2 regions of the Rhodoferax fermentans genome follow, and region 2 is predicted to be linked to the other one. Evidence: riboswitches for the same ligand, from Rfam matches in the RefSeq annotation. Region 2 holds a riboswitch; the other holds the start of a gene.
What was found. A riboswitch is a leader RNA that binds a small molecule or an ion and turns the genes downstream of it on or off. The one in region 2 is predicted to bind S-adenosylhomocysteine.
Positions count from the first base shown of each region.

Region 1: linked by a shared signal. The riboswitch ahead of RF819_RS13390 (vitamin B12 dependent-methionine synthase activation domain-containing protein) and the one ahead of ahcY (adenosylhomocysteinase) in region 2 are both predicted to bind S-adenosylhomocysteine.

Region 1 covers NZ_MTJN01000002.1:2,849,362-2,865,252, forward strand. The annotation lists gene RF819_RS13365 (YifB family Mg chelatase-like AAA ATPase) at 1-35, shown strand, start outside; gene RF819_RS13370 (CDP-alcohol phosphatidyltransferase family protein) at 66-677, opposite strand; gene RF819_RS13375 (ATP-binding cassette domain-containing protein) at 670-1,314, opposite strand; gene RF819_RS13380 (ABC transporter permease) at 1,316-2,935, opposite strand; gene RF819_RS13385 (ABC transporter substrate-binding protein) at 3,044-4,234, opposite strand; gene RF819_RS13390 (vitamin B12 dependent-methionine synthase activation domain-containing protein) at 4,277-7,132, opposite strand; S-adenosyl-L-homocysteine riboswitch at 7,158-7,228, opposite strand; gene RF819_RS13395 (sensor domain-containing diguanylate cyclase) at 7,542-9,236, shown strand; gene RF819_RS13400 (Gfo/Idh/MocA family protein) at 9,296-10,294, opposite strand; gene RF819_RS13405 (EAL domain-containing protein) at 10,676-12,778, shown strand; gene RF819_RS13410 (carbon starvation CstA family protein) at 13,503-15,317, shown strand; gene pflB (formate C-acetyltransferase) at 15,432-15,891, shown strand, end outside.
Region 2 covers NZ_MTJN01000002.1:1,384,235-1,400,125, reverse strand. The annotation lists gene RF819_RS06785 (alpha-D-glucose phosphate-specific phosphoglucomutase) at 1-872, shown strand, start outside; gene glgC (glucose-1-phosphate adenylyltransferase) at 920-2,191, shown strand; gene glgA (glycogen synthase GlgA) at 2,208-3,656, shown strand; gene malQ (4-alpha-glucanotransferase) at 3,730-5,253, shown strand; gene glgX (glycogen debranching protein GlgX) at 5,291-7,402, opposite strand; gene glgB (1,4-alpha-glucan branching protein GlgB) at 7,390-9,570, opposite strand; gene RF819_RS06755 (glycogen/starch/alpha-glucan phosphorylase) at 9,626-12,064, opposite strand; S-adenosyl-L-homocysteine riboswitch at 12,231-12,342, shown strand; gene ahcY (adenosylhomocysteinase) at 12,419-13,900, shown strand; gene RF819_RS06745 (TlyA family RNA methyltransferase) at 14,023-14,907, shown strand; gene metF (methylenetetrahydrofolate reductase [NAD(P)H]) at 14,982-15,821, shown strand.

The DNA of each region.
Region 1 (15,891 bases), 1.5 Mb from region 2:
CCATGCAGTACCGCCGGACGCTGAAGTCAGCCTGACGCCACCCCAGATGCCTGCCTCTTGAATGCTCAATCTGGCCTGAAAGTGCGGATGCCTGCGACGATGCGGGTCACTGTGGTCAGCGCACACAAGGCCGCAAAACCGTAGGCCAGCGGTGCAAACCAGCTGGGCGCCAGGCACATCAGCGTGAACACGGCCATGGTTTCCACACTCTCGGTCAGGCCCCCCAGGTAATACAAACCTTTGCTGGGGTAGGCCTCGCTGCTGATCTGGCGTTTGGCCGCCAGCACCGCAAACGCCAGAAAGCTGCCTGCCGTGCCCACAAAGCTGTAGATCAGCACCGCAGCGGGCAGCGCGTTGGCCATCGGGTCTGCCAGCGCAAAGGCCAGCGGAATCGATGCGTAAAACAGGAAATCGAGCGTGATGTCCAGAAACGCGCCACGGTCGGTCGGCCGCGTCAGGCGCGCCACCGTGCCGTCCAGACCGTCCGCCAGCCGGTTCAGCGCCATGGCCGCCAGCGCCCACAGCGGGTGGCCCAGCGTTATCAGCGGCAGTGCGAGCAAGCCCAGGGCAAAACCGATCCAGGTGAGTTGATTGGCCGACCAACCACGGCGCACCAAGTGCGTGGCGACCGCTGTCAACGGGCGTTTGAGCAGCGCGTTCAGGGCACGGTCAAACATGGTCTGGCTGCCAATGGCTGATGTCCAACACCCGCCCGCCCGGCGGCACATCGGCCACGTCGTGGGTGACCAACAGGGTCGGGATGCCCAGACGGGTGATTTGTTCAAACACCAGACTGCGAAACTGCTCCCGCAGCACCGCGTCCAGCCGCGAAAACGGTTCATCCAGCAACAGCGCCTGCGGTTGCGCCAACAGCGCACGCAGCAGGCTCACCCGGGCGCGCTGGCCACCTGAGAGTGTGGCCGGGTCGCGGTCGTGGAACCCCGCCAGGCCAACCTCGGCCAATGTCTGTTCGGCCCGCTCACGGCGTTCTGCGCCGCGTTGACCAGCGGGCAGGGCAAAGGCCAAGTTCTGGCCCACGCTCATATGTTCAAACAACAAATCGTCCTGGAACAGGATGCCAATGCGGCGCGCCTCAATCGGCAGGTTGTGCACAGGGCGGTCGTTGAGCCAGAGTTGCCCCTGGGCGTTAAACGCCGGTGCCAGATCCCCGAGCAGCCAGCTCAGCAGGGTGGATTTGCCCGAGCCGGAGACGCCGGTCAGCGTCAGGATCTCCCCCGGCTGGATACTCAGATGTAAGTTTGAGAGCAGCGCTTGGCGCCCCAGAAACAGGTTCAGGTCAACAATTTTGAGCATCTCAGCGCACCCCCTTGCGGTTGCGGCCCCAGGCGCTTGCCAGAGTGGTTGCCAAAACAAACGCGGCCAAAGGCAGCGCCACCTGTAACAGGGCTTGCACCGCCAGCACCTGGCGGCTGCCTCCCGCACTCAAGGCCACCGCCTCGGTGGTGACCGTATCAAAACGTCCTGCGCCCGCAAACAGCGTGGGCAGGTATTGCGCCACACTCACTGCGAACCCGACCGCCCAGGCCGCCAGCATGGGGCGCAGCAGCAGCGGCCACTTGACGCGTAAACAGGCTTGCAGTGGCGAGCAACCCAGCGCACGGGCACTGGTCATCAGCCGGGCGTCAAAAGCCCGGTAGGTACCCACCAGCGTGAGCAACATGTAGGGCAACACCCACAGCAGGTGGCTCCACACCAGCGCCAGCGCCGTGGCGTCCAGCTGCAAGCGCAACAGCGCCGCGTATTGCGCCGCCACCAGTGGCAGTGTCGGAACAATCAGCGGCAGGTACAACACCGCGTTCCAGCGTTGTGGCCCCCATTCCAGCCAAATCAGCACCACGGGCAGGCTCAGCAGGCTCACTACCAGCGCCAGCCAGAGGGTGGTCCAGAATGGCGCGAGCTTGGCACTGCGCCAGGCATCCCAGGACAGCCCATCGGGCCAAAGCGCCGGGAAAAACCAGCTGTCTGCCACCGACCAGAGTACCAACACAGCCAACACCGCATAACTGATGGCCAACAGCGGTGTCTGCCACGGCCAGGGGTGTTGCACATCAGCCCGACGCTGCCCGCTGGGGTAGGCCCGCCAACGCCGCAGCAGCCACCATACGCCACAGGCCAGTGCGCTGATGACCCCAAACAACAGCAACAGCGCTAAGGCCGCTGCACCACCTTGCGCTTGCACGCTGGTATCTGGGTCACTGAGCCAGTGCCAGGTCAGCACCGCCAGGGTGGGGGGAGTGCCCGGCCCCAGAATCAGCGCCATGTCCACCACCGACAAGCTGTAGGCCAGGGCCGCCGCCAAGGGCCAGCGCAGTCGGGGCAGCAGCTGCGGCCACAATACCTGGCGCCAGGTTTGTGCCGGGCTGTAACCCAGTGAACGCGCCACCGCGAGTTGCCGTGTCACCGCCTGTTCACCCAGCAGCGCCGCCAGCACCCACAGCAGAAACCAGCTTTCCTTGAGTGCCAGCGCCAGTGCCAAACTCAGACCATACGGGTCTTGCACCGTGACCCAGTCCGGTGGGCTGGTCCATGATAAAAACAGGCCTGCAGCCCTTGCCAACCAACCGGAAGGTGCTATCAAAAAAAACAGGCCCACAGCAAACGCCACATGCGGCACAGACAGCAACACAGGCAGGCGCTGCTGCAGGCGCTGCCAGGTGGGACTGGGGTAGAGGCGAGTGGCCAACCCGGCGGTGATCAGCCCCGCCAGCAAGGTGCCCAGCAGCGCCGACACCAGCGTGGCAGACACCGCTTGTGACCACTGCGGATCACTCAGCAAGGTTTGCCACACCACGATCTTGAAACTGGGGCCCAGTGCCCAGTACAGGCCCGGCAGCAGCGGCACAAACACCAGCCCGACCAGCGTCAGTGCCAGCAGCTGGCCCCACCCGCCAAGGCGCAGCTGGCGTGTTTCCATCAACGGGAGCTGTGGCATCGGGGTGGTCATGCGGCTGTCACGGGCTGCGCCCAAACGCTGGGCGGCCCATCCAACCCGGTCTGGCGTTCTGTGGCCTGGACCAGGCGCTCAGCGGGCGCCGTAACGCTTGAGCCACTCGGTCTCCAGCGCCTCAACCCAGCTGGCATGGGGTTCGGCCAGGGTCGGCACGGACTCTGCCAGTGCGCCCGGTGCCTTGTTGCGCATGAGCGCTTGCACGCCAGCAGACAATTTGCCCAGGTCCAACACGCTGCCATCTCCCCAGATCCGGGTGTCGGCTTTGTGTGCCTGGGCTTCGGGCGAGAGCAAGAAGTTGGCAAACACCTGGGCACCGGCTTTGGCGCGCGCGTTGGACGGGATGGCCAGGAAATGCACATTGCCAATGGTGCCGCGTGTGAAGCCGAAGCTGTAGGCCGTTGGGGGTAACTGGCGGCTGCTGATCAGGTTGGCGGCTTCGTTGGGGTTGAAGGTCAATGACAGCTTGAGTTCACCATCAGCCAGCATCCGGTGCATGGCCGCCGCACTGGCCGGGAAGCTTTTGCCAGCGCGCCAGGCCAAGCTGTGCAACTCGTCCAGATAGGCCCACAACGCGGGGGTGGCGCTGGCAAAGGCCTGAGGTGTCACAGCCTGTTGCAGCAGCGCCGGGTTGGGGGCGAGCTCCAGCAGCAGCTGTTTGACGAAAGTGGTGCCGTGAAAGTCCGGCGGTTTCGGGTAAGTCACCCGGCCCGGGTTGGCCTTGGCAAAACGCAGCCACTCGGTCGCTGAGCGCGGTGGCGTGGGTGTGACTGCCTTGTCGGAGATGAAGGTCAACTGCGCGGTGCCCCAGGGCGTTTCATACCCCTCTGTGGGCACCGAGAAATCACTGCGAACTGGTTTGTTGAGGTCTACCAGCCCCCAGTTGGGCAAACTCTCTGCCCAAGGGCCATACAGCAGGCCAGCTTGTTTGAGGCTGCGGAAATTCTCGCCGTTGACCCACATCAGGTCCACCGAACCATGGTTGTTGCGACCCGCCGCCACCTCGGTCTGAATCCGCTTCACCACCTCGGCCGCGTCGTTGATCTTGACGTGTTTGACGGTGACGCCATAACGGCTCTGCACCTCTTTGGCCGCCCAGTCGATGTAGCTGTTGATGGCCTCACCACCGCCCCAGGCGTTGAAATACACCGTCTGGCCCTTGGCCTGGGCCTCGGTCTGGGACCAGTCGGCTGCCAACACCGGAGCACACCAACCCAAGCCGAGGGCCAGGGTGCTCAGGGTGGTAGCGAGTTTGGCGAGTGTCATTCTGCGCGGTCCTTCACAAGGCTAGGGGTTTGTGGGCGAGGTTTACAGATTGGGCGCCAGCAGGCGCTGCAGGTCTTTGGCCTCCAGGCCACGGCGCTGTGCCATGTCCTGCAACTGGTCGTCACCGATTTTGCCCACGCTGAAATAACTGGCCTGCGGGTGGCCGATGTAGAAGCCGCTGACACTGGCGGCCGGGCTCATGGCCAGGCTTTCGGTCAGGCTCATGCCAATGTCTTCACATTGCAGCAGCGCAAACATCTCTTTTTTGACGCTGTGGTCGGGGCAGGCCGGGTAACCCGGCGCCGGGCGGATGCCGCTGTATTTTTCGGCAATCAGCTCCTGCGGGCTCAGGGCCTCAGACGGCGCATAACCCCACAAATCGGTGCGCACCCGGTGGTGCAGGTACTCGGCAAAAGCCTCGGCCAGCCGGTCGGCCATGGCCTTGAACAGGATCGCGCTGTAGTCGTCATGGGCGGCGATGAACTGCTGCTCTTTTTTCTCGACACCCAGGCCGGCGGTCACCGCAAACACACCGACATAGTCCTGCAGGTGAGGCGATGTAACACCAGACGATGCTGGGTCTTGTAAGCCTTTTGGGCCTGTAGCCCTCGTATCTTCTGGGTTGGATGCTGCGTTGTCAGTAGCAATGTCTTTGGGGGCCACAAAGTCCGCCAGGCAGCGGTTGGGCAGGTAACTGCCATCGTCTTCCTGCTCGCGGGCGGCTTGCTGGCGCAGTCCGTACCAAGTCAGGGCGACAGTGCTGCGGGTTTCGTCGGTGTAGAGCACGATGTCGTCACCCACCGCGTTGGCCGGGTACAGGCCCACCACCGCGTTGGCGCTGAGCCAGCGGCTTTCGATGATTTTCTTGAGCATGGCCTGGCCGTCGGCGTAGACCTTTTTGGCCTCGACCCCGACCACCTCGTCGTCCAGAATCGCCGGGAACGGCCCGGCCAGGTCCCAGGTCTGGAAGAATGGGCCCCAGTCGATGTAACGGGCCAGTTCCGCCAGATCGAAATTCTTGAACTCACGTCGGCCAATGAACTTCGGCTTTGTTGGCTGGTAGGCCGCCCAGTCGATCGGGGTCTTGTTGGCGCGTGCCTTGGCCAAGGGCCACAACGGTGTCTGTTTTTTGTTGGCGTGTTGCTGGCGCACCTTGTCGTAGTCGGTCTGCAACTCGGCCACAAAGGCGCTGGCTTGTTCACCCAGCAGGCTTTGCGCCACACCCACGCTGCGAGAAGCGTCGGGCACATAAACCACCGGGCCTTCGTAATGTGGCGAGATCTTGACGGCGGTGTGTACTCGGCTGGTGGTGGCGCCGCCAATCAGCAGCGGGATCTTTTTGATGCGGAAGTAGTCGTCCTTCTGCATTTCACCGGCCAGGTACTGCATTTCTTCCAGGCTCGGCGTGATCAGGCCCGATAGACCGATGATGTCGGCCCCCTCGGCCTTGGCGCGCGCCAGGATCTCATGGCAGGGCACCATCACGCCCATGTTGACCACATCAAAGTTGTTGCATTGCAAAACCACGGTGACGATGTTTTTGCCGATGTCGTGCACGTCGCCCTTGACGGTGGCAATCACGATCTTGCCCTTGGTTTGCACGTCGCGGCCAGCGGCCTCGTCGCGGCGTTTTTCTTCTTCAATATAAGGAATCAGGTGCGCTACCGCCGACTTCATGACCCGCGCTGACTTGACCACCTGCGGCAGGAACATCTTGCCCTGGCCAAACAGGTCACCGACGATGCTCATGCCCGCCATCAACGGGCCTTCGATCACATGCAACGGGCGGCCACCTTTGGCGACGATGGCCTGGTAAGCCTCTTCGGTGTCTTCGACGATGAAGTCGGTGATGCCGTGCACCATGGCGTGGCTCAGGCGCTGCTCCACCGTGACCGGCTGCTCCGGTGTGCCGCGCCATTCGAGTTTTTTGCTTTCGTCCTTGGCGCCGCTTTTGGCGGTCTCGGCGATCTCGACCAGGCGCTCACCGGCGTCGGCGCGGCGGTTCAGCACCACGTCTTCGACCCGTTCGCGCAGGATAGGCTCAAGATCGTCGTAGACACCGACCATGCCGGCATTGACGATGCCCATGTCCATGCCCGCTTGGATCGCGTGGTAGAGAAACACGGTGTGGATGGCTTCGCGTACCGGGTCGTTACCGCGGAAGGAAAAGCTCACATTCGAGACGCCACCGCTGACCTTGGCGCCCGGCAGGTTCTGTTTGATCCAGCGGGTGGCTTCGATGAAGTCGACCGCGTAGTTGTTGTGCTCCTCGATGCCGGTGGCAATCGCGAAGATGTTTGGGTCAAAAATGATGTCTTCCGGCGGGAAACCCACCTCGTCCACCAGGATGCGGTAAGCGCGTTCACAGATCTCGATCTTGCGCTCATAGGTATCGGCCTGGCCCTGTTCGTCAAAGGCCATTACCACCGCTGCGGCACCATAACGGCGCAGTAATTTGGCGTGGTGTTTGAAGGCGTCGACACCTTCCTTCATGCTGATCGAGTTGACCACCGCTTTGCCCTGCACGCAGCGCAGGCCGGCCTCGATGACACTCCACTTGCTGGAGTCAATCATGACCGGAACCCTTGATATGTCTGGCTCGGACGCTATTAAATTCAGGAACTTCACCATGGCCGCCTGGCTGTCGAGCATGGCCTCGTCCATGTTGATGTCGATGATCTGGGCGCCGTTTTCCACCTGCTGGCGCGCCACACTCAGTGCCTGGTCGAACTCACCGTTGAGGATCATGCGCGCAAAAGCCTTGGAGCCGGTCACATTGGTGCGCTCACCCACGTTGACAAAGGTGGCGCTTGGCGCCGCGTCAGCCGCTGCGGCGATGCCAATGGTCAGAGGCTCCAGGCCGGACAGTTTGAGGGGGGGGACAACAAAATCGGACATGCAACTCACCTGTGAAATTCATAAAGTCAGGTGAGCGTCGTTGTGTATATCCAAGCCTGACGGGTTGTGTGGCCCGCTGCAACGCTCCTTGGAAGGCGCCGATTTTAGCGGCGAGCTCCTTCACATCACACGCAAGGTGTTGCGGCCCCAAGTTCCGCTCCGGGATGGTCGGGGCGCCCGCCTGTGTGATGGTGCATCAACCCTTGCCAGCCATGGCTTGGTTTGGGCGAACTGAACACAATGGTGCCCCAAAGCGGGTTGGCAGGTAAGATGTGCGCCCTGTCAAACTGCCCGTCCTTGCCCTGAGCCGTGGTGTGGTGTGTGAATGTCTTACCCGGACCTGTGTCCGCTTTGAGAGGCTTGTTGGATGAACTTGTATTCGTCGTTGACGTTGCGTCAGTGGCTGACTGTGCCCTTCACTGTCCTGATGGTCGGTGTGGTGGTGCTGACGGGCGCCTTGTCGTACAGCACCGGCAGCCAGGCGGTGAATACGGTCTCGCAACATCTGCTGCAGGAGATGGTGGCCCGCGTGGGCCAGGCTGTTAACAGGCATGTGGTGGGGTCCGCTGCGGTGCTGGAGGCGGCTTTTCCCACAGGCTTGGAGGTGCCCGATACCATTGACGCCGAGTTGGACACCTTGCGCACCCGGTTCTGGATCGCCACCTCTTTACACACCGACCCCAACAACTTTGTCTATTACGGCAACCAACATGGGCAGGCCATTGGTTTGTTGCGGCTGAGTTCCGACGAGGCAGAGCTGCGCTACAAGTTGCGGGCTGATGAGTTTCGTGGTTTCAGCCGTTTCAGCGGGATCAATGGTGCGTTGGGGCCAAAAACGTTCGAAAAAAAGCTTTTTGATCCGCGCGAACGACCCTGGTACAAGGCAGCAGAGCGCAGTCTGTCGTCGGCCTGGAGCGCGATCTACATCGACTTCACCACCGAAGAGCTGGTGGCCACCCGTGCCCGGCGGGTGCTCGATGCCCAGGGTGAATTGCAAGGGGTGGTGGCCACCGACATCTCGTTGCAGCGGCTGAACCTGTTTGTCAGCAACCTGCCCATCAGCAGCCATGGTGTGGCCTTCATCATCGAGCCCGATGGCAAATTGATAGCCTCCTCCAGCGGACCCAATATCAAACGTCTTCCTGGCGGGGGCAGTGAGCGCCTGATGGCCATCGACAGTGTCAATCCCTTGCAACGGGCGGCCTACCAGCAGGTCCGGGATCGGCTTCAGTCGGCCAGTCTGGGTGTTGGTCCGCGTGCGCTGGCTTTTGACGGGCCGAACGGCGAGACGGTTGAAATGGCGTTTGATCGTGTGCTGGACCAGGCAGGCCTGTACTGGTTGATCGTGGTGGCCGTCCCGCGTAGTGATTTCATGCAGGGCATCACTGCCAATATTTTTCGGACCGCCTTGATCGGATTGCTGGGGGTGATCGCTGCGGTGGTTCTGGGTTGGCGCATTGTGGGTTGGGTGGACCGTGACATCAAACGCCTGACCGAGGCGGCAAAGCTGGTGGGCGAGGGGCGCCTGGGGGCACCGCTGGAGGTGTATCGCAATGACGAAATTGGGGTGCTGGCCAGCACCTTCCGCAAGATGCAGTACCGGCTGCGCACCGATGTGCTGACTGGTCTGAGCAACCGTGAGATGTTGTTGCACAGCATCACACAACGCATTGAGCACAAACGTCGCGAGCGGGACGCCTTGTCGTTTGCCCTGTTGTTTGTGGATCTGAATAACTTCAAGCTGATCAATGACCATCTCGGGCATGACGCCGGTGACCGGGTGCTGATGGAGATTGCCACGCGCCTGAGCAAGGTGGTGCGTCCCGGAGATGTGGTGGCGCGTTACGCCGGGGATGAGTTTGTGCTGCTGATCAATGACATTCCGTCGCGCCAGGTGGCGGATCAGGTGCGTAGGAAGCTGGAGGCGACCCTGCTCGAGCCGGTGCAGCAGGTGGATTTGGGCTCGGTCCCCGATGGCGCCGGATTCGGTGGGGCGGTGGGTCTGGCGATGTACCCGATGGACGGTGACACAGCTGAGCTGTTGATCGCACGGGCTGACCAGGAAATGTACGAACGTAAACGGGCCTGGCGGCTGGACGCCTGACCCGTCTGGGATTGGCTGCGTTTGGGCCGCAGCTAAGCGCGACCCGATTGCTCAGGTGTTCAGACCTGTTCCCACTGCCCGCTCTGGTCCGACTTGAACAGTGCGTCGATGATGCGCATGTTGCAGATCGCGTCATCGAGCCCATAGGGCAGGGGAGTCTCACCACGCACCGCTTGTGAAAACGCGTCCCCTTGCAGGGTGTACATGTCACACGCTGGCAGCGTCTCACGCCGCGCCGACACACCACCGATCTGGCTGCCATCGTCGAGCAACAAGTCTGTCGTGCCGCCCAGGGGGGCGTTGAACGGGATCACCAGCTCCAGGCGCTGTTTGGTGCCAATGGCCTGAACACGCTGGAATGGCACCGATTGGGTCGACACGGTGAAGTCGAGCCGCCGCCCGCCGCCAAAGTCAAGCATCGCGCTGGTGGTGCGGTCGGTCTGGAACTCCGGGTCGCGGTCGATCAGCGTGATCACACGCAGTGGCTCGGCCTCAAACAGAAAACGCCCGGCCACGATGGCGTAACAACCAATGTCATAGAGCGCGCCGCCGCCCACATCGGCGCGGTTGCGGATGTTGTCACTCTGGCGGTTGAAGTACGAGAAAAACGCTTGTACCGTGCGCAGCTCTCCCAAGGCGCCGCTGCGCACCAGCTCGCGCGCACGCTGCCATTGCGGGTGAAAACGCACCATGAAGGCTTCCATGATGTGCACCTGGCCCGCCACCTCGCGTAGTTGCTCGGCTTCCTGTGCGTTCATCGAGAAGGGTTTCTCACACAACACATGTTTGCCTGCACGTGCGGCTGCGAGTGTCCAGGGCACATGCTGGTCGTTGGGCAGCGGGTTGTAGATGGCCTCGATCTCGGGATCGGCCAACAGTTCTTCATACGAACCATAGGCCTTGGGGATACCCAGCTCGGTGGCCACTTTTTGCGCGGCATCCAGCGAGCGCGACGCAATGGCGCCGACCTGACTCCACTGACCTTTTTGCATCGCAGGGATGACTTTTTCGCGACCGATCTTGGCGGTGCTGAGCACGCCCCAGGTAACTTTTTTCATGACAAGACTGACCTTGTGTGGTGGTTGTAGATGCCGCTTTATACCAAGTAAAACCGAGCTCAGATGACATCTGGCAGCCAGACCGCAGCTGCCGTCATGGCGTGCGCAGGCGCATGTCAGATGATGCGAGACAAAGCCCGCCAGCTATTGCAACTTAGCGTGACTTTGTTAACGTTATGTGCTTCTAACCCAAGCTCTGTGTGGGGGTGTTGCTACCTAAAATGACTGTCTGTTGGTGCTTGAGTTGAGGTCGTCGCAGCGGCGGGCGGGGTGTCGTGGTGCTGCGCACTGGCCAAACTCAGTCACTTCACGGCGGCCTGAACAGGCATAACAACAAAACTGTCCGGGCGGTTTAAACGCCACTTTTCCTCTATGCAACCCATGAAACTTGAGCGGGCCAAAACACGTGCCCAGTTGTGGCTGTCGGCCAGCCGGGATGGCATGGTCATGCTGCTTCCCCTTACCTTCATCCGCGTCGTCATCACGATTGTCTTGAACTTTCCATGGAACGACTGGCCCCAGTCATGGGGGATGCGGCCGACAGAGTCCTGGCTGCAGGTGGCCGCCCGGCTGGATGCCTCGTTGGGCGTCATCATGGGGCTTGGCATGGCGCTGTGTGTTGGCAATCGGCTCTATGTGGCATTAAAACGTGTGGAAAGCAGCTGGCTGACGCCCATGCTGGTCAATCTCTTGTGTCTGGTGAATTTTTCTGTGGGCATGTTGTTTCTGGTGGGGGGCCTCGAAGACTCGCTGGGCCAAGCACTGCTGTTGGGGATTCTGACGGGCATCCTCACGGTTGAGGTATTTCATGTCTACATTCGGCTGATGCCTGGTTTCACACGCTTGGTGGGACTGGACGGCAGCCTGCTGTTCAGGCGTTCTTTTCACCAGTTGGGCCCGGCTGCGTTCGTCTGTGTTGTGACGACCCTGGTGATTGCGCTGCTGTCGCAGCTGGGTAGTGGATTCACACATACGCTGCAGATGCTTCCAGCGTTTGAGCTCCTCAGGCAGGGTGGGGCTTATGCACTGAATCTGCTGATTGTTTTTGTCAACCAGCTGCTGTGGTTGCTTGGTTTGCATGGTGGCATCCTGGTGGAAGCCTTTGGCAGTGGCTTGTTGGCCAAACCCGATGTGGTGTTTGATGCCCGCTTGGCTTCTGCTAACTTTGTCAACACCTTTGCTTACCTCGGCGGCTCTGGCGCCACTTATGGTCTGCTGCTGGCGATGTGGCTGGTGTGCAAGGACGCCCAGCTGCGGCGGCTTGGCAAGTACTCGGTCGTGCCTGCGGTATTCAATGTCAATGAAATTCTGGTGTTTGGTCTGCCCATCATCTTCAGCCCGATCCTGCTGATGCCCTTCCTCTTGGCGCCGCTGGCCTGTGCCTCGATCGCTTTGGTGGCACACAGTGCTGGCTGGTTGGTGTTGTCCGGGCATGCCGTGAAATGGAGCACGCCTATCTTCATCTCCGGTTATGTGGTGGCTGGTGGGTTGGCTGGCGTGGTCACACAGCTGGTGGGGGTGTTGGTCAGCACCGCCTTGTATTGGCCTTTTGTCAAGCGACTGCAAGCCGAGCGCAGTCGGGTTCAGGCAGACACGGTGACCCAGGCCTTGGTGCAGTTGTGCCATCTGGAGGCGCCCCGGCGCCAGGTTCTCCACCGATTCGATGAACTGGGCGATTTTGCGCGGGCATTACATGTCGATTTTGAGGCCGCCCTGGGCACGCCGCAGGTGTTTCAGGTGTACCAGCCCAAACATGATGTGCGGGGGAGGGTTTGTGGTGTGGAGGCCTTGCTGCGTTGGAATCACCCTGTGCATGGCGCCATCATGCCAGCGGCGATCATCAATGTGGCGGAAGAGACGCGACTCATCAACCGGATTGGCAACTGGAGTCTGGAGACCGCCTGTGCGGCGCTACAGGATTGGAAAGACCAGGGCGTTGACGGCATTTGTATGTCGGTCAACCTGTCGCCAGTGCAGTTGGATGACGCGAGCTATGCGGCCTTTGTGGGGCAGTGTTTGGCGCGGTTTGACCTGAGCCCGTCCGAGCTGGAGCTGGAGGTCACCGAGGGCCGCACCCTGGCCACCTCACCGCAGGCCGATGCCACACTCAGAAAGCTGAGTGCGCTGGGCGTGCATTTGTCTGTGGATGACTTCGGCATGGGCAGCAGTTCGCTGTTGTACATGCAGCGTTTTGAGGTCAGTGCAATCAAGATTGATGGGAGTCTGACCCGGGACGTGATGAGCAACAGCGTTTCATCGGACATCATTCGGAGCATCGGCATGCTGGGCAAGAAGCAGGGGGTGCGGGTGGTGGCCGAGTTTGTTGAGACCGCAGCGCAGCGTGACAAGCTCGCGCAACTGGGTTGTGACGAGTTTCAGGGTTACCTCTACAGCCCGGCCATCAGTTCAAAGGCGTTTTTGGTCTATTGGCACCAGCATGAAGGCCGCAGGCGTCCAGAGATGCGGCCCCTGTTGTCGGAGTGAGGTCGCGCACCAGCGCGAATGGTGGTCAGCTGTGTCAAACAGCGTCCGCACAATGGCCGCCGGGCGTGTCACTCCCTGCGGCATCTTCTTCACCTGTTCTTGGCTCGTCCCCGCAGGGCTCAGGCAGGTCATGGGATCTGCCGGCAGTGGATGTTGCTGAATGTGTTTGCTGCCAAAAATCGGCTTTTGCAACCATCCTGTGTGGTGATCTGGGCGCCTGTGCCATCACCAGATGCAGCAGCGTCACCTCCCACACTTTGACCTGCACCGCCAGCCACAGGCCAGAGGCTTGACCTCTGCAAAAAAGCAGACCCCCGGCCGCAGAGGGTCATTGATTGGGCTGAACGCCTGGCCCTAAAAGCCGCCTGTTGGCGTTGTTGACGGCCATTCCGGCGCGGGAGTTCGGCGGAGTTCTCTATATCAAAAATGGCTGTAGCCCTTTCATGAAAAGGGTTTATAGATATCAATTAGAGAGCATCTGTCGCATCGGGCCGAGTTTCAGAAAAATACTGTCAGCTTGAGGTAAGATAGTCACATTGTGAAACGGAAATAAAGTTTTTTGAAACAATGTACCGAATCGAAATGCAAGCTTCCGTTCACCCTGTTGTTTTGACCGTTCACCCCCGTCTTTTTACCGCTCTCGGGAAAAGCCCCCAAGGCCATTTGACCCCTCCTAACATGCGCCCCGTGATCAAACACTTAAGCATTTATTGAGGAATTGAAAATGGACCAAGCGATATATTTCGTGATCGTTACAGTCTGCGTCCTTGCCATTGCATACCGCTTTTACGGGGTATTCTTTGTCAACAAGGTCCTGGCTGCCGACGACAGGGATGTGACGCCATCGCACCAGCTGCAAGATGGCAAAAACTACGTGCCCACCAAAAAATGGGTCAATGCCGGTCAACACTTTGCCGCCATTGCGGCGGCTGGACCTCTGGTCGGCCCGGTGCTGGCGGCGCAGTTCGGTTATCTGCCGGGCTTCATCTGGCTGCTGGTGGGGGCGGTGATTGGTGGCGCGGTGCACGACACCGTGGTGCTGTTTGCTTCCATGAAGCATCAGGGCAAGTCGCTCTCGGAAGTCGCCAAAGCCGAGCTCGGCCCGGTGGCTGGCTGGAGCACTGGCCTGGCGATGTTGTGCATCATCACCATCACCATGGCGGGTCTGTCGATCGTGGTGGTCCATGCGCTGGAACGCAACGCCTGGGGCACCTTTGCGGTGTTCATGACGGTGCCAATCGCGATTGCGTTGGGCTTGTTTGAGCGCTACTTTGGCTCTTCCAAATGGGCGACATATCTGGGGTTGGCGGCCATTGTGGCTTCCATTGCCTACGGCCCCCATTTGCAAGGCACGATGGTGGGTGACTGGCTGACGCTGCACAAGACCACCGTGAGCTGGATTCTGCCGATTTACGCCTTCTTTGCGACCGCCTTGCCGGTCTGGATGTTGCTGACACCACGTGGTTACCTGTCGAGCTTCATGAAGATTGGTGTGTTTGCGGCTTTGGTGGTGGGCGTGGTGTTCATCAACCCAACCATCCAATTCCCAGCGGTGACTGAGTTCATCAACGGCGGTGGCCCGATCATCAAGGGCTCGGTCTGGCCGTTCATTTCGATCACCATTGCCTGTGGTGCGATCTCTGGTTTCCATGCCTTCATCGGCTCTGGCACCACACCCAAGTTGGTCGACAAATGGAGCGACATCTTGCCTGTGGCCTTTGGCGCCATGCTGGTGGAATGCCTGGTCGCGGTGATGGCCCTGATTGCTGCAACCTCCCTGCACCCGGCTGACTACTTTGCCATCAACTCCACCCCCGAAGTGTTCAAGACCTTGGGTATGACCGTGGTGGACCTGCCTCGTCTGAGCCAGGAAATGGGCCTTGACCTGGTTGGTCGCACCGGTGGTGCGGTGACGTTGGCTGTGGGCATGGCCTATATCTTCACCAAGTTGTCTTGGTTCACCGATCTGGCGGCTTACTTCTTCCAGTTTGTGATCATGTTCGAGGCGGTGTTCATTCTGACCGCTGTCGATTCCGGCACCCGTGTGTCACGTTATTTGATTCAAGACTTGCTGGGTGATGTGTTCCCGGCCATGAAACGCCTGGACTCCATGCCTGCGGCCATCACCGCCAGTGTCATTGCCTGTGTGTTGTGGGGTTACCTGCTGCTCTCGGGTGACATCAGCTCGGTCTGGGCGCTGTTTGGTGTGTCTAACCAGTTGATGGCTTCGGTGGGTCTGATGATCGGTGCCACCATCATCATGCGCATCTCCAAGAAACGCATTTATGCCCTGACCTGCCTGATTCCTCTGGCTTACCTGTTTGTCACGGTGAACTACGCCGGCTACTGGATGATTGCCAATGTTTATCTGAATGCTGCTGTCAAAGGGTACAGCCTGTTCAATGCGGTGATCGCCTCGGCCATGATGGTCCTGGGCATGGTCATCATGTTTGCCTCACTCAAGCGCTGGGCCGAGTTATGGAAAGCCCGGGGTGAATCTAAAGCGATTCCTCCGAGCATGTTGCCGTCCGCCGCTTGATATGCCATCTACGACAAAGGCCCACCCGGCCTTTGTCGCGATAACAGGATGTCTTGATCTACCAGGTTAATGCATCCAATAGCCACAAGCCAACTTAACCTTATAGGAATGTCAATGAACGCGTTAACAAAAATTGCAAGTCGTCAGGATCCCTGGGCTGGTTTTGCGACCGGTGCTTGGACGGAAAGTGTGGATGTTCGGGGCTTTATCCAGGCCAATTACACGCCGTATCTCGGCGATGCCTCTTTCCTCGAGGGGCCAACAGCTCGTACCACCGCCCTCTGGGCCAAGCTGCAGGAACTGCTGAAACAGGAACAGAAAAAAGGGGTTCTCGATGTGTCCCTGAAACCCTCCAGCATCACCGCACATGACGCTGGCTACATCGATCAAGACTTGGAAATCATCGTTGGCCTGCAAACCGATGCGCCGCTCAAACGCGCCATCATGCCCAACGGTGGTCTGCGCATGGTGGAAGGTGGTCTGAACGCTTTTGGCTTCGAGATGGATCCCGCCGTGTCCGAAACCTGGACCAAGTACCGCAAAGACCACAACAGCGGCGTTTTTGATGTGTACT
Region 2 (15,891 bases):
CGGTCAATGCCGAGGACCTGATTGCACACATGATGGCTGCTGATGCGCCTGATTTTGGTGCGGCAATGGACGGCGATGCGGATCGCAACATGGTGCTGGGACGCAACTTTGTGGTGACGCCGTCAGACAGCCTCGCGTTGATGACCGCGCATGCCAAGCTGATACCTGGCTATAGCACTGGTCTGCTGGGCGTGGCTCGTTCCATGCCGACCTCGGCTGCGGTGGACCGGGTTGCCAAAGTCTTGGGCATTGACTGCTTCGAGACGCCCACCGGTTGGAAATTTTTTGGCAACCTGCTGGATGCCGGGCGCGTCACCCTGTGTGGCGAGGAAAGTTATGGTACAGGTTCCAGCCATGTGCGTGAAAAAGATGGACTGTGGGCCATTCTGTTCTGGCTGAGTTTGCAGGGGGCAACAGGGCGCTCGGTCGAGTCACTGGTGCGAGAGCACTGGCAAACCTATGGCCGCAACTATTACTCGCGACACGATTACGAGGCGATACCAACGGTGGTGGCCGATGCGCTGATGGCGGATCTGCGTGCTGCCTTGCCTGGGCTGAACGGCGCGCAGTTTGGGGCGCGCACGGTGACCGTTGCTGACGACTTTGCCTATACCGACCCGGTGGACGGTTCCGTGTCCGCCAAGCAGGGCGTGCGGATCATTTTTGACGACGGCGCGCGCGTCATCTTCAGGCTGTCGGGCACCGGCACCGAGGGTGCCACGCTGCGCATTTACCTCGAAAACTATGAGGCCGAGGTCGCGCAGCAGGACCATCCGGTGCAGGAGGCTTTGGCGGACCTGATCGCCCTTGCCGAACAGGTCGCCGGTGTGCGTGGTCGCACTGGCATGGCTGGGCCCACGGTGGCCACCTGAAGACAGATTTCATCGCATCCCAATCCCATTGAAAGTGAGTTGATCTTATGTTGAACGACATGGAACAGGCCCCTGAAACCCACCAGCTGGTGCGTCACACAGTGGCATTGGTGTTAGCCGGAGGGCGAGGATCCCGGCTCAAACAGCTGACAGATGCACGCGCCAAGCCGGCCGTGTATTTTGGTGGCAAGTTCCGCATCATCGACTTTGCCTTGTCCAACTGCCTGAATTCCGGCATCCGTCGCATGGCGGTGGTCACCCAGTACAAGTCGCACTCGCTGATGCGTCACATGCAGCGTGGCTGGAGTTTTTTGCGGGCTGAACTCAATGAGATGGTGGATTTGCTGCCCGCGCAACAACGTGCGGGGGAAGAGCATTGGTACCGTGGTACGGCCGACGCCATCTTTCAGAATCTGGACATCATTCAGTCCAGCAACCCGAAGTACATCGTCATTCTGGCGGGTGATCATGTGTACAAAATGGACTACTCGATCATGGTCCGGGACCATGTGGTGCGTGGTGCGGGCTGTACCGTGGGTTGTATTGAGGTGCCGCGCGCCGAAGCCAGCGCTTTCGGCGTGATGGCGATTGACGACCAACGCCAGATCACGGCGTTTGTCGAGAAACCGGCCGACCCGCCGCCGATGCCTGGCAATGATGATGTTTCTCTGGCCAGCATGGGTATCTATGTGTTTGACGCTGAGTACCTTTACCGGCTGCTCGAGGCGGACCTGGCCAACCCCGAGTCGGAGCATGATTTCGGCAAGAACGTGATTCCTGCTGCCGTGGCTGATGGGCGGGCTTTGGCGCATCCGTTTGGATTGTCCTGCGTGTCGCGTGTGCAGGGTGCCGAGCCCTACTGGCGCGATGTGGGCACGATCGATGCCTTCTGGTCGGCCAATCTGGATTTGGCTTCGACAGTACCTGAGCTGGACATTTACGATACCGACTGGCCCATCTGGACCTACCAGCGCCAGTTGCCTCCGGCCAAATTTGTGCCCGATACCTTGGGGCAGAATGGGGTGGCGGTGAATACGCTGGTGTCGGGGGGATGTATCGTGTCGGGCTCGTATGTGGCACATTCCGTGCTATTTTCAGAAGTACGGGTGCACTCGTTCTGCCGCATCGATGAAGCGGTGGTACTGCCCGATGTCACGATCCAGCGCAATTGCCGCCTGCGCCGGGTGGTGATTGACCGGGGCTGCAATATTCCCGAAGGACTGGTGGTGGGTGAAGACCCGGCGCTCGACGCGCAGCGGTTTGAGCGCACCGAAGGCGGTGTGGTGTTGATCACACCTGCGATGTTGGCCAAGCTTTAAGTAGAGAGTTTCCTCAATGAATGTGTTGCAAGTCAGTGCCGAGATTTTTCCCTTGCTCAAAACGGGAGGGCTTGCGGACATCGCTGGGGCTTTGCCTAGCGCTTTGCAGTCGGTGGGTTGCCAGGTGCGTGTGGTGTTGCCCGGCTTTCCGGCCATCCTGGCGGATTTGACCGACTCCTGGGTGCTGGCCGAGCTGACGGCACCCTGGGGGGAGCGTTTGCAGGTTCGTCAAGGTCGGCTGCGCACACTGGAGCTGGATGCTTACGTGATTGACTTGCCGCATCTTTACGAGCGTCCTGGCAGTCCCTACGAGGATGCCTGGCGGCAGCCCTACGCCGACAACCACCGGCGGTTTGCGTTGTTGGGCTGGGTCGCGGCGCAACTGGCGCATGGACTGGATCCGCACTGGCAACCGCAGGTGGTGCATAGCCATGACTGGCATGCGGGGTTGACCTCGGCTTACATGGCTTTCATGCCGCATCGTTCGCCGCGAGTTGCCACTGTTTTTACCGTGCACAACCTGGCCTACCAGGGGGTGTTTTCACCGGCCTGCTTCTACGAATTGGGCTTGCCGCATGCCGCTTTTGCGGTCAACGGCGTCGAGTTTTATGGCCAGGTGTCTTTCATGAAGGCGGGCTTGTACTACGCGGACCACATCACCACGGTCAGTCCGACCTACGCACGTGAAATCCAAACCCCCGAACAGGGATGCGGATTTGATGGCCTGCTACGCACACGCTCAGGGGCTTTGTCAGGCATTTTGAATGCGGTGGACGATGCCGTGTGGAACCCTGCGACAGACCCGTATGTGACGGACACCTACGATGTGGATCACCTGGGAGGCAAGGCGCGTTGCAAGGCGAGCCTTCAGCAAGAACTGGGCTTGTCCGTACAGTCCGAAACCCCCTTGTTTGGTATCGTCAGTCGGTTGACCGGCCAGAAGGGCTTGCACCTGGTGTTGGGTGCACTCGATTTTGTGTTGTCGCGGGGCGGGCAACTGGTGTTGCTGGGCACAGGTGAAGCGCATCTGGAATCCATTTTCAAGGCCAAGGCAGCGCAATACCCGCAAGCGGTATCGGTTCGTATTGGTTATGACGAGGCCTATGCCCACCGGGTTTTTGCTGCAACCGATGTCACACTGGTGCCCTCGCAGTTTGAGCCCTGTGGGTTGACGCAGATGTACGGTCTGAAATACGGCAGTCTGCCCTTGGTGCATCGGGTTGGCGGACTGGCCGACACCGTGGTTGATTGTTCTCTGGAAAACCTGGCAGAAGGGCGGGCGAACGGTTTTGTCTTTGACGACTTCAACCAGCCAGCGCTGGAGCGCGCCATGGCACGCGCCTTTGCGCTGTATGCCCGCAAGACTGAGTGGAAAAAGGTGCGTGCCTGCGGCATGCGCCAGGATCTGGGTTGGCAAAGTGCTGCCCGCCAGTACGTGACTTTGTACCAGCATTTGTACGCGTAAGCTTTTTGGTCTGTGACAGGGGCGTTTCTGGTTTGGGGCCAGAAGCCCCGTTTTCTTTTGTTTGGACAAGCGAATGCCAAATTCTTTGATGGATCTGCGCCGAGCCGGTGTGGTGCTACATCCTACTTCCTTGCCCGGCCCGCACGGTTCAGGCGACCTGGGTCCGAACGCGTACTATTTTGTAGACTGGTTGAACAAGGCCGGGCAGACGTTGTGGCAAACCCTGCCTTTGGGCCCTGTGGGGCCGGGTTTTTCGCCTTATATGGGCAGTTCGGTGTTTGCTGGCAACCCGATGCTGGTGGCATTCGAGCCGTTGGCAGACCGCGGCTGGCTAGTCGCTGAGAGTCTGCAGGTGACCTTTGATGACGTGAAGGTGGACTATCCAGAAGTTTTGCCCTGGCGCATGGCCAGACTGCGCGAAGCTTTCAGCGGGTTCGTAGCCCGGGCGACGCCGCAGGACCATGAAGCGCAGGCGCAGTGGATTGCTTCGCAGCAGGTGTGGCTGGAAGATTACGCGTTGTTCATGGCGCTGGATCAAGCCCATGCGCCGCTGCTGTGGCCCCAATGGCCGTCGCCCTTGGCGCAACGCGAGCCGCAGGCCCTGGCCAATGCGCGGCTGGAGTTCGCCAATGAGCTGGCGTTTTGGCGCTTTGTGCAATGGCAGTTTGACAGCCAGTGGCAAGCCCTCAAGTCCTACGCCCACAGCAAGGGTGTTCTGATGGTTGGCGATTTGCCGATTTTTGTGGCCCACCATGGTGCAGATTGTTGGGCTCGCCCTGATTTGTACTTGCTCGATGCCAGTGGCCAGCCACGTGTGGTGGCCGGGGTGCCACCTGATTTTTTCTCGTCCACCGGCCAGCGCTGGGGCAACCCGCTGTACAACTGGGAAACCATGCAGACTGACGGCTACCTCTGGTGGGTGGAGCGTGTCAGGCGACAACTGGCTTTGGCCGATGTGATCCGAATCGATCACTTTCGGGGGTTCATGGACTACTGGGAAATCCCGGCAGACGAGCCGACTGCCGTCAAGGGGCGTTGGCAGAACGGTCCCGGCGATGCCCTCTTTGACGCCCTGACTCAGGCGCTGGGCCCCTTGCCCATCATTGCGGAAGACCTAGGCATCATCACCGAGGCGGTGGTCCGGCTGCGTGAACGCACCGGATTTCCCGGCATGCGGGTATTGCAGTTCGCGTTCTCTGGCGATGCGCATCACCCGTTTCTACCGCACAACTTCGAACCCAACACGGTGGTCTACACCGGCACACACGACAACGACACGGTGTTGGGCTGGTGGGACAGTTGCAGCGACCATGAGCGGGCTTTTGTGCAACGCTACCTGGACCTTGAGGGCGCCGATGTGACATGGGCCTTGCTGCGCGCTGCGTCGATGTCGGTGGCCCGTCTGTCCCTGTGCCAGTTCCAGGATATCCTGGAACTGGGCACTGAACACCGCATGAATGTGCCCGGCACCACCTCGGGTTGCTGGACATGGCGCTTTTCGTGGGACTGGGTCGCCCCACAGGCTTCGGTGAAGCTGGCGCACATCACTGCGGCCAGCGCTCGTGTCGGATTCGAGCGGCTGGACTTGGCCGCCTGAAGCCGCCGCGTCGGTCAGCCACGCTGGCAAGCTGTGGTCAATTGCGCGCGATGATCTGTTGAAGCAGAAGCAGGCTGTGTGCTGCCACGGGTAGCTCCGAGGTTCCTGCGCCCTGCCAGTCAGCCAAACCCAGCGGGTGACTGCTGTCGAGCAGACCTTGCCAGTGGCCCCTGGGCAGAACAAAGTGCTCGGGGTGAGCCGCATTGTTGACCAGCAAAAGCAAGGGTGATCCGGAAGAGCCGGGTTTGCCAATCAGGCAGCCCAGGGCGCGGCGCTGAGGCAGCTGCCAGGCTGAACCCTGCAGCACGCTGCCGTCCGCATTCCACCACGACAGGTCATAGATACCCTCGGCATCGGCAATGCCGCTGTACCAGACATTGGCGAAAGGCTGCAAGCGATGTCGCAGACTGATCACATGCCGGGTAAATGCCAGCAACTCGGTGTCAATCTGTGACCAGTCAATCCAGGTGGTGGCATTGTCCTGGCAGTAGGGGTTGTTGTTGCCATCCTGGGTGTGGCCCAGCTCGTCACCCGCACACAGCATGGGTGTACCTTGCGCCAGCAGGTTGGTCGCCAGCAGGGCGCGCTGCAGCAACTGGCGAAGCTGCTGAACCTGGGCGTCGTTGCTGGGGCCTTCCTCACCGCAGTTGAAGTTGAGGTTGTTGCCTTGGCCATCCCGGTTGTTTTCACCGTTGGCCAGGTTGTGGCGGTGGTTGTAACTCAGCAAATCCAGCAGGGTGAAACCATCGTGAGAAATCACATAGTTGACTGACTCGGCGGGTTCGCGTCGGCGCGCCTGGTACAAGTCTGACGAACCACACAGCCGCATCGCAAATTCGCCCAGGGTGCCGCCACTGCCCGCCGCATGGGGTGAGGCCACACTCTGCACCCAGAAACGCCGCATGCCGTCGCGGAAATGGTCATTCCATTCCAGCCAGCCACGCGGAAACTGGCCCACCTGATACCCGCCCGGTCCGATGTCCCAGGGCTCGGCGATCATCTTGACGCGACACAGCACGGGGTCCTGGGCCACCGCTGCAAAAAACGCAGCCTGTGCAGAAAAACCGCTGTCGGTTCGCCCCAGCACGGTGGCCAGGTCAAACCGGAAGCCATCCACGTGCATCTCGCTGACCCAATAACGCAGGCTGTCCATCACCAGCTGAAGCACCCGGGGTTGCCGGATGTCCAGGGTGTTGCCGCAGCCGCTGAAGTTCTCGTAATGGCTCAGGTCGTTGGGGACCAGGCGGTAATAGCTGACATTGTCCAGCCCGCGAAAACTCAGTGTGGGGCCGTTGTGGTCCGCCTCGGCAGTGTGGTTGTAGACCACATCAAGGATCACCTCCAGCCCGGCCGCATGCAAACTGCGCACCATGCTGCGGAACTCGTCACGCGGGGACTGCCCGTCGTGCCCGCTGGCCAAGCGGGGGTTCGGACAGAAAAAACCCAGGGTGTTGTAGCCCCAGTAATTGCTCAGGCCCATGTCGATCAGGCGCTCTTCACTGAGGTGGTAGTGCACGGGCAGCAGGCTGACGGCGGTGACACCCAGGGTCTTCAGGTGCTGGACGGCGGCGGGGTGCCCCAAACCCGCAAACGTGCCACGCAGTTTCTCCGGTATCTCCGGGTGGGTTTGGGTGAAGCCCTTGACATGGCATTCGTAGATGATGGAATTGGCCAGGGGAATCGTTGGCGGGCGGTCACCTCGCCAGTCGAAGGTGTCATGCACAACCCGCGCCTTGAGCGCCATGGCCGCGTTGTCCCGGGTGTCCAGGTGGCGTGGGTGCATCCGATCCGGTGCAAAGTGTTCGTCGGCCCAGATGAACTCACCCACAATCTCCCGTGCATAAGGATCAAGCAGCAGTTTCGACGCATCGAAGCGGTGACCACGGTCGGGTCGCCAGGGGCCCGAGGCCCGCAAACCAAAGACCAGTCCTGGCTGGGCGTTGGGCAGATAGGCGTGCCAGATATCACCGGTGCGGCCGCGCAAGCGTAGTCGGGCCAGCTCCTGGGTGCCGTGGTTGTCGAACAGGCACAAGTCGATCGCTTGGGCATGTGTGGAGAACACGGCAAAGTTGATGCCCTTCCCGTCAAAGTGGGCGCCCAGCGGCCAGGCTTGCCCCAGTTGTGTGGCCGAGGTATTTAAGCGGTCCATTTCAGGAACACCGTAGACAGAGGGGGAATGGTCAATGTGATGGAGTTCAATTTGCCGTGCCAGGCAATGGGGTCTGTCAGGTTGCCCGTGGCCAGCGCGCAGACATTGCTGCCACCGTAGGCCGCCCAGTCGGTGTTCAGCAACTCCTGGTAACAGCCCGGGCGGGGTACGCCCAGCCGGTAGTCGGTCCAGACGTTGGGGGTGAAGTTGCACAGCACCACCACAAAACTGGCTTGATCGGCAGCCCAGCGAACGAAGCTCAGCAGTGAGCGCTGGTTGTCAGCGTGGTCGATCCACTCGAAGCCGGCAGGCACAAAGTCTTGCTGGTAGAGCGCTGGTGTGGCGCGATAGAGGTGGTTGAGGTCGCGCATCAAACACTGCACGCCAGCGTGCTGTGGGTTGTCCAGCAGATGCCAGTCCAGGCTCTGGTCATGGTTCCACTCGCGTTCTTGCGCAAACTCACAACCCATGAACAACAGCTTTTTGCCGGGGTGGCCAAACATGTAGCCGAGGAACGCGCGTACGTTGGCAAACTGTTGCCAGCGGTCTCCCGGCATCTTGTTCAGCAGGGAGCCCTTGCCGTGCACCACTTCGTCGTGCGAGATCGGCAAAACGAAGTTTTCGTTGAACGCATAGACCAGACTGAAGGTCATCTCACCCTGGTGGTGCTGTCGGTAGATGGGATCACGCGCCATATACGCCAGACTGTCGTGCATCCAGCCCATGTTCCACTTGTAATGGAAGCCCAGGCCACCCGCAAAGGTCGGGCGTGACACGGCTGGGTAGGCGGTGGACTCTTCGGCCAAGGTGATGGCCTGTTCGCGCTCTACACCCACCACCTCGTTCATGCGTTTCAGGAAAGAAATGGCTTCCAGGTTTTCGCGGCCTCCGTAGATGTTGGGAATCCACTGACCGTCCTGGCGGCTGTAGTCGCGGTACAACATGGAAGCCACGGCGTCCACGCGCAAACCATCCACGCCAAAACGCTCCAGCCAGTACAAGGCATTGCCAACCAGGAAGTTGCGCACCTCGGTGCGACCCAGGTTGTAGATCAGGGTGTTCCAGTCGTTGTGGAAGCCTTCACGCGGGTCGGCGTACTCGTACAAATGGGTGCCATCAAAGTTGGCCAGGCCATGGGCGTCGGTCGGGAAGTGGGCCGGAACCCAGTCCAGGATCAGGCCGATGCCTGCCTCATGGCAGCGGGCCACCAGTCGGCCAAAACCCGCCGCATCGCCAAAACGGGCGGTGGGGGCGTACAACCCGATCGGCTGGTAACCCCAGGAGCCATCAAACGGGTGCTCGCTGACGGGCAACAGCTCCAGGTGGGTGAAGCCCATGTCTTTGGCATAAGGCACCAAGGTGTCCGCGAGTTCATCCCAGTTGAGCCAGCGGTTGCCATCTTCGGTGACGCGTCGCCACGAGCCCAGATGCACCTCGTAAATACTCACCGGCGCATCCAGCGCGTTGGCGACTTTGCGTGCCGGGGATGGGCTCACCATCTCCGGTAATTGGCCGACCACACTGGCCGTCGCCGGGCGCAACTCCGACTGCAGGGCATACGGGTCGGCACGTGCGGGCAATACTTGTCCGTGCTGGTCGCGTACCTCGTACTTGTACAAGGCACCAACGCTCACCTCGGGTAGGAACAGCTCCCAGACACCACATTCGCGGCGCAAACGCATCGGGTGGCGCCGTCCATCCCAGAAATTGAAATCTCCCACCACACTCACGCGGGATGCGTTGGGTGCCCAGACGGCAAAACGGGTGCCAGAGATACCTTCCATGGTGCAGGCCTGTGCGCCCAACACCTCAAAGGGCCGCAAATGCGTGCCTTCACTCAGCAGCCAGACATCCATCTCGCCCAGCACCAACGGAAAGCGGTAGGGGTCTTCCAGCCGACTGCTCAGGCCGCTGGCCCACTGCACCTGCAACTGGTAGGGGGTGTCGCGCCGGGCGTTGATCAGGCCTTCAAAAAAGCCATCGGCATGTAGCTGCGTCAAGTCACCCAGGGGCGCGCCATCCGGGCTGAGCACGGTCACCGAGTTGGCTGACGGCAGGAAGCAGCGCACCGAAGTCTTGCCCCCTTTGCTGCGGTGTGGCCCCAAGATGGCGAAAGGGTCGCTGTGGCTGCCTCGACAAACCCGGTCGATATCGTGGGATGACAACATAAAAAAATCTTTCGTGAGACAGCAAGCTGCCTGGCTTTCTGATGCACCAGCCCGATCAATAGGGGGCTGGTGTCACGCGCCAGATTTGGCGAGCATACTCCCCAATTGTGCGGTCCGACGAGAAAACACCCATGCCCGCCACATTGGCAATCGCACGTTGGCTCCACAGCTCAGGTTGGCGGTAAACACCATCAACCTGTTGCTGTGTCGCAACATAGGACGCATAGTCTGCCAGCAGCAGGTAATGGTCACCACCCCACACCAGCGAGTTGATCAGGGCGCTGTAACGGCCCGGCTCATCGGGCGAAAACTCCCCTTCACCAATGGCGTTGAGCACCGCCTTGAGTGTCGGGTTGCCCTCGTAATAATTCAGCGGGTGATAACCGGTCACACGCAGATCACGCACCTCCGGCGTTTTGAGGCCGAAGATGAAAATGTTGTCATCCCCCACGTTCTGGCGGATCTCGATGTTGGCGCCATCGTCGGTGCCAATCGTCAGTGCGCCATTGAGTGCCAGCTTCATGTTGCCGGTGCCCGAGGCCTCGGTGCCTGCTGTTGAAATCTGCTCGGACAAATCAGCGCCCGGCATGATGATCTCTGCCACCGATACGCCGTAGTTCGGGATAAACACCACCTTGAGTTTGTCGCCGATACGTTCGTCATTGTTGACGGTCAAGCCCACATCGTGGATCAGTCGGATGATGGATTTGGCCGCCACATAACTCGATGCGGCTTTGCCCGCAAAAATCACGGTGCGCGGCACCCAGGGTGCATCCGGGTTGGCCAGAATGGCCTGGTAGCGGGTCACCACGTGCAGCACATTGAGCAACTGGCGTTTGTACTCGTGGATACGTTTGACCTGCACGTCAAACAGGCTGTCGGGGCTGACCACCACGCCGGTGGTTTCTTTGATGAGATGGGCCAGGCGCACCTTGTTGTAGCGCTTGATGGCCCGGAACTGTTCTCTGAAAGCTGCATCACCCTGGTGCTCTTTGAGGCCTTGCAACTTGTTCAGATCAAGCCGCCAGCCTGAGCCCAGGCTGGCATCCAACAGCTTGGACAGGCTCGGGTTGGCCTGGGCCAGCCAGCGCCTGGGGGTCACACCGTTGGTCATGTTGGTGAAGCGGTGTGGCCACAGGGATGCAAAGTCGGTGAAGATGGTGCGCACCAGCAACTCAGAGTGCAGGGCCGACACCCCGTTGATCTGATGGCTGCCCACCACACTCAAGTGCGCCATACGCACGCGGCGCTCACCGGTCTCGTCAATGAGCGACAGGCGTTTGAGGAACTCCTGGTCACCCGGGCGAAAACGCGCTGCCTGATCCAGAAACTCCTTGTTGATGCGAAAGATGATTTCCAGGTGGCGCGGCAGCACATGCTGGATCAGCGACACCGGCCAGGTTTCGAGCGCCTCGGGCATCAAGGTGTGGTTGGTGTACGAGAATGTTTTGCCACACAGTGCCCAGGCTTTGTCCCACAGCATGTCGTGTTCATCACACAAGATACGCATCAACTCGGCCACACCAATGGCGGGGTGGGTGTCGTTGAGGTGGATGGCCACATGCTCCGCCAGGTTGTCCAGGGTGTGGTGCTCATCCAGGTGCCGTTTGATCAGATCCTGCATGGATGCGGCGACAAAGAAATACTCCTGCTTGAGCCGCAACTCACGCCCGGCCGGGGTGCTGTCATTGGGGTAGAGCACCCACGAGATGTTCTCGTACTCGTTTTTGGCCGCCGCCGCGCGGGCGTAGTCGCCGGTGTTGAAGGCGCCCAGATCGATGTGGTCAGGCGCCACCGCCTTCCACAGGCGCAGCGTGCTGACTTTGTGGGTGCCGTGCCCTGGCACCACCATGTCGTAGGCCTTGGCCGCCACTTCACCCGCATGTTTCCAGACCACCTTGCCATCCTCATGGGCGACCCAGCCACCAAAACGCACCGGGTAGGTGAGTTCGGCCCGGGGGAACTCCCAGGGGGTGCCGTCTTTGAGCCAGGAGTCAGGGTATTCCACCTGGTTGCCGCCCTGAATCTCCTGCGCAAACATGCCGTATTCGTATCGGATGCCATAACCAAACGAGGGCAGGCCGAGGGTGGCCATGGAGTCGAGGAAACAGGCCGCCAGGCGACCCAGGCCACCGTTGCCCAAGGCGGCATCGGGTTCACATCCGGTCAGGTCTTCCAGGTTTTTGGCGTGTTGCAGCGCTCCGGCCGCCGCACCCTCGGTGAGATTGAGCGCAGCCAGGGCGTTGGACAGGGTGCGCCCCATCAGGAATTCCATCGACAGGTAGACCACCCGTCGGGCCTTGTGTTTGCGTTCTTCCCGCTGGGTGTGCACCCAGCGCTCGGACAGTTGCGCCCGTGCCACTTGCGCCACGGCCTGCATCATCTCGCTGCTCGACGCAGCCCCGGGATCTGCGCCGACCGTGTGCAGCAAATGGCTGTTGATGTCCTTGCTGATATCGGGGCTTTGGGGTTTGGCGGAGGTGTTCAAGGGCATTCCTTTGGTGGTTTAACGAACGGGTTCGTTTGAGGGGCTATTTTGCACGCTGAGAATCACAAATCACGCACAGAAGTTACTGAGTGGTTACCTAGCAATTTGCCGGCCAGTTTGCGAGCCTCTGGGTGAGCCTGTGCGCTGGTGTGCCAAATACCTATAATCGCGCACTTCCGAGGAGCGTTGCAACTCACATGATGGCTGTTTTGTCACCATGCTGAGTGAGGCTCGGACCCCGCTGTTGTTTTTTGCACAGCGTTTCACAACGGCGCTCACCCACCGTTCGTGTGTGGTGAGTCTTTTTCCCAGATTCACTTCTCACGGCGGTGCTTGTCACCTTAACTTTTGGAGTGAACCATGAGCGCTAAAAAACCTGTTGCAAGCAAACCCGCAGCCAGCAAACCTGCCGCCAGCAAACCTGATTACGTGATCGCCGACATCGGCCTGGCCGCCTGGGGCCGCAAGGAACTCAACATCGCCGAGACCGAAATGCCTGGCCTGATGGCCATCCGTGAAGAGTTTGCCAAAGAGCAGCCGCTCAAAGGTGCACGCATCACCGGCAGCCTGCACATGACGATCCAGACCGCGGTGTTGATCGAAACCCTGACCGCCTTGGGCGCGCAAGTGCGCTGGGCCTCGTGCAACATTTTCTCCACGCAAGACCACGCTGCTGCGGCCATCGCCGCCCAAGGTGTGCCGGTGTTTGCGATCAAGGGTGAAACCCTGGCCGACTACTGGGACTACACCCACCGTATTTTTGAATTCGACGGCAAAAAAGGCACAGCCGCCGAAGGCCCGAACATGATCCTCGACGACGGTGGTGACGCCACCTTGCTGATGCACCTGGGCACCAAGGCCGAGAAGAACCCCAAGTTGCTCGACAACCCCACCAGCGAAGAAGAAACCTGTTTGTATGCCGCCATTAAGGCCAAGCTCAAGCAAGACCCGACCTGGTACAGCCGCCGCCTGAAAAACATCATCGGCGTGACCGAAGAAACCACCACCGGTGTGCACCGTCTGAACGACATGAGCGCCAAGGGTGAACTGATGCTCCGCGCCATCAACGTCAACGACTCGGTGACCAAGAGCAAGTTTGACAACCTGTACGGTTGCCGCGAATCTCTGGTGGACGCCATCAAACGCGCTACGGACGTGATGATCGCGGGCAAGGTCGCCTGTGTGGTCGGTTACGGCGACGTGGGCAAGGGTTCCGCCCAAGCGCTGCGTGCACTGTCGGCTCAAGTTTGGGTGGTCGAGATCGACCCGATCAACGCGCTGCAAGCCGCGATGGAAGGTTACAAGGTTGTTACCACCGAATATGCCGCTGACAAGTGCGACATTTTTGTGACCTGCACCGGCAACAAAAACGTTATCACCTACAAACACATGGAGGCCATGAAAGACCAGGCCATCGTCTGCAACATCGGTCACTTTGACAACGAAATCGACGTGGCTTCGCTCGACAAATGCAAGTGGGAAGAAATCAAGCCGCAAGTGGACCATGTGATCTTCCCGGCCAAGGGCAAGAAGCCGTCCAAACGCATCATCCTGTTGGCCAAGGGCCGTCTGGTGAACCTGGGCTGTGGCACCGGCCACCCGAGCTTTGTCATGTCGTCCAGCTTTGCCAACCAGACCATTGCGCAGATCGAGCTGTTCACCAAACCCAAGGCCTACAAGGTTGGCAAGGTGTACGTGTTGCCCAAGCTGCTCGACGAAAAAGTGGCACGCCTGCACCTGAAAAAAGTCGGCGCGATGCTCAGCGAGCTGACCGACGAACAAGCCGCCTACATTGGCGTCGACAAAGCCGGCCCGTACAAGGCCGACACGTATCGGTATTGAACCACCCCCGAAGCGCCTGCGGCGCTTCCCCCTCAAGGGGGCGATACCAGCCGATCGGCGAAGCCGGTTCGACGGTATCCCACGGTTGAAGGGCGAGGCTGTGGTGTTTAACTTGGAGATGTATGCGAATTGACCAACTGCTGGTGCAACGTGGCTTGGCCAGCACCCGATCCCAGGCCCAGCGCCTGATTTCGGGTGGGGTGCAATGGTTACACGGCGACGTGTGGCGCAAGGTGGCCAAAAATGGCGACGATGTGCCACCAGATGCCGAGCTGCAGTTGCTGGACGACGCCGAGGCACGTTATGTGTCGCGCGGTGGCCTCAAGCTGGAGGCGGCGCTTAAACACGTTGGCCTGTCGGTGGCCGGCCTGCAATGCCTGGACGTGGGCCAAAGCACCGGTGGTTTCACCGACTGCCTGCTGCAACACGGCGCAACGTTCGTGGTGGGGGTGGATGTGGGCACTGCCCAGCTGCACCCCCAGTTGCGTGCCGACCCGCGGGTGTTGTGTGTCGAGGGTGTCAATGCGCGCGCACTCGATGCTGCTGATTTGGTAGCTGCTTACCAAGACAGCACGGGGGCTGAGGGCCAGTTTTATCTGGAAGACGACGACCTGGACGACGAAGCCGCGGCAGCGCGTGAACCGCATGAGGTGGACGACGACACCGCATCGGCAGAGAGCGACTTTGTCCCCGAGTTTGACCTGATCGTGGCCGACCTGTCCTTCATCTCGCAGACCCTGGTGTTGCCCGCCGTGGTGCCACTGCTCAAGGCCGGGGGCACGCTGCTGACCCTGGTCAAGCCGCAGTTTGAATTGCAACCCGGCCAGGTCGGCAAGGGTGGCATTGTCAAAGACGCAGCCATGTATGCCCTGGTCGAGCAGCGTCTGCGCGACAGCTGTGCCGAGCTGGGCCTCACGGTCACCCACTGGTTTGATTCATCGATAACAGGCGGTGACGGCAACCGCGAATTTTTCATCTGCGCCCGCCGCTCGGGTGCGGCTGAGTAACTTGAAATCTTGTGACCCGCTGCCCGCCACCCTGGGCTGACAGCGCGGTTCACACCACTTTGTAAAGGCGTGTCATGACCGCTTCTTCACGACTCCCTGTCAGCATTGAATTTTTCCCGCCCAAAACCCCTGAAGGCGTGGAAAAGCTGCGTCTGGTGCGCCAGGCCCTGTATGCGCTGAAGCCCGAGTTTTGCTCGGTGACCTTTGGCGCGGGCGGCTCCACCCAAGAGGGCACTTTCAACACCGTGCGCGACATCCTGGCCGAAGGCGCCTCAGCCGCGTCCCACTTGTCGTGTATCGGCGCCACCCGCGCCGGTGTGCGCGAACAGCTGGCCACCCTGCAAGCCATGGGTGTCAAACGCCTGGTGGCCCTGCGCGGTGATTTGCCCAGTGGTTATGGCGCGGGCGGTGAATTCCAGTACGCCAGCGACCTGGTGGCCTTCATCCGTGCCGAGACCGGTGACAGGTTCCACATCGAGGTGGCGGCCTACCCCGAAATCCACCCCCAGGCCAAGTCGCCCGAGAGTGACCTCCAGGCCTTTGCCAGCAAGGTGCAGGCCGGTGCCAACTCGGCCATCACCCAGTATTTCTACAGCGCCGATGCCTACTTCCGTTTTGTCGAAGACGCCGACGCGCTGGGTGTGCAGGTGCCGGTGGTGCCGGGCATCATGCCGATCACCAGTTCCACCCAATTGATGCGTTTCAGCGACGCCTGCGGCGCCGAGATCCCACGCTGGATCCGGCTGCGCCTGCAAGGTTTTGGCGACGACACCGCCTCCATCAAAGCTTTCGGTCTGGATGTGGTAACCGACCTGTGTGAACAGCTTCGCGCCGGTGGTGCGCCATCGCTGCACTTCTACACCATGAACCAGAGTGCTGCGGTGTTGGAGATCTGTGACCGGTTGGGGCTTTGATCTTGTTTTGATAGCTGGTAGCCCTTGATTTATAAGGGCTAGAGGCTGTTTTGGCCATGATTCCCTGTCT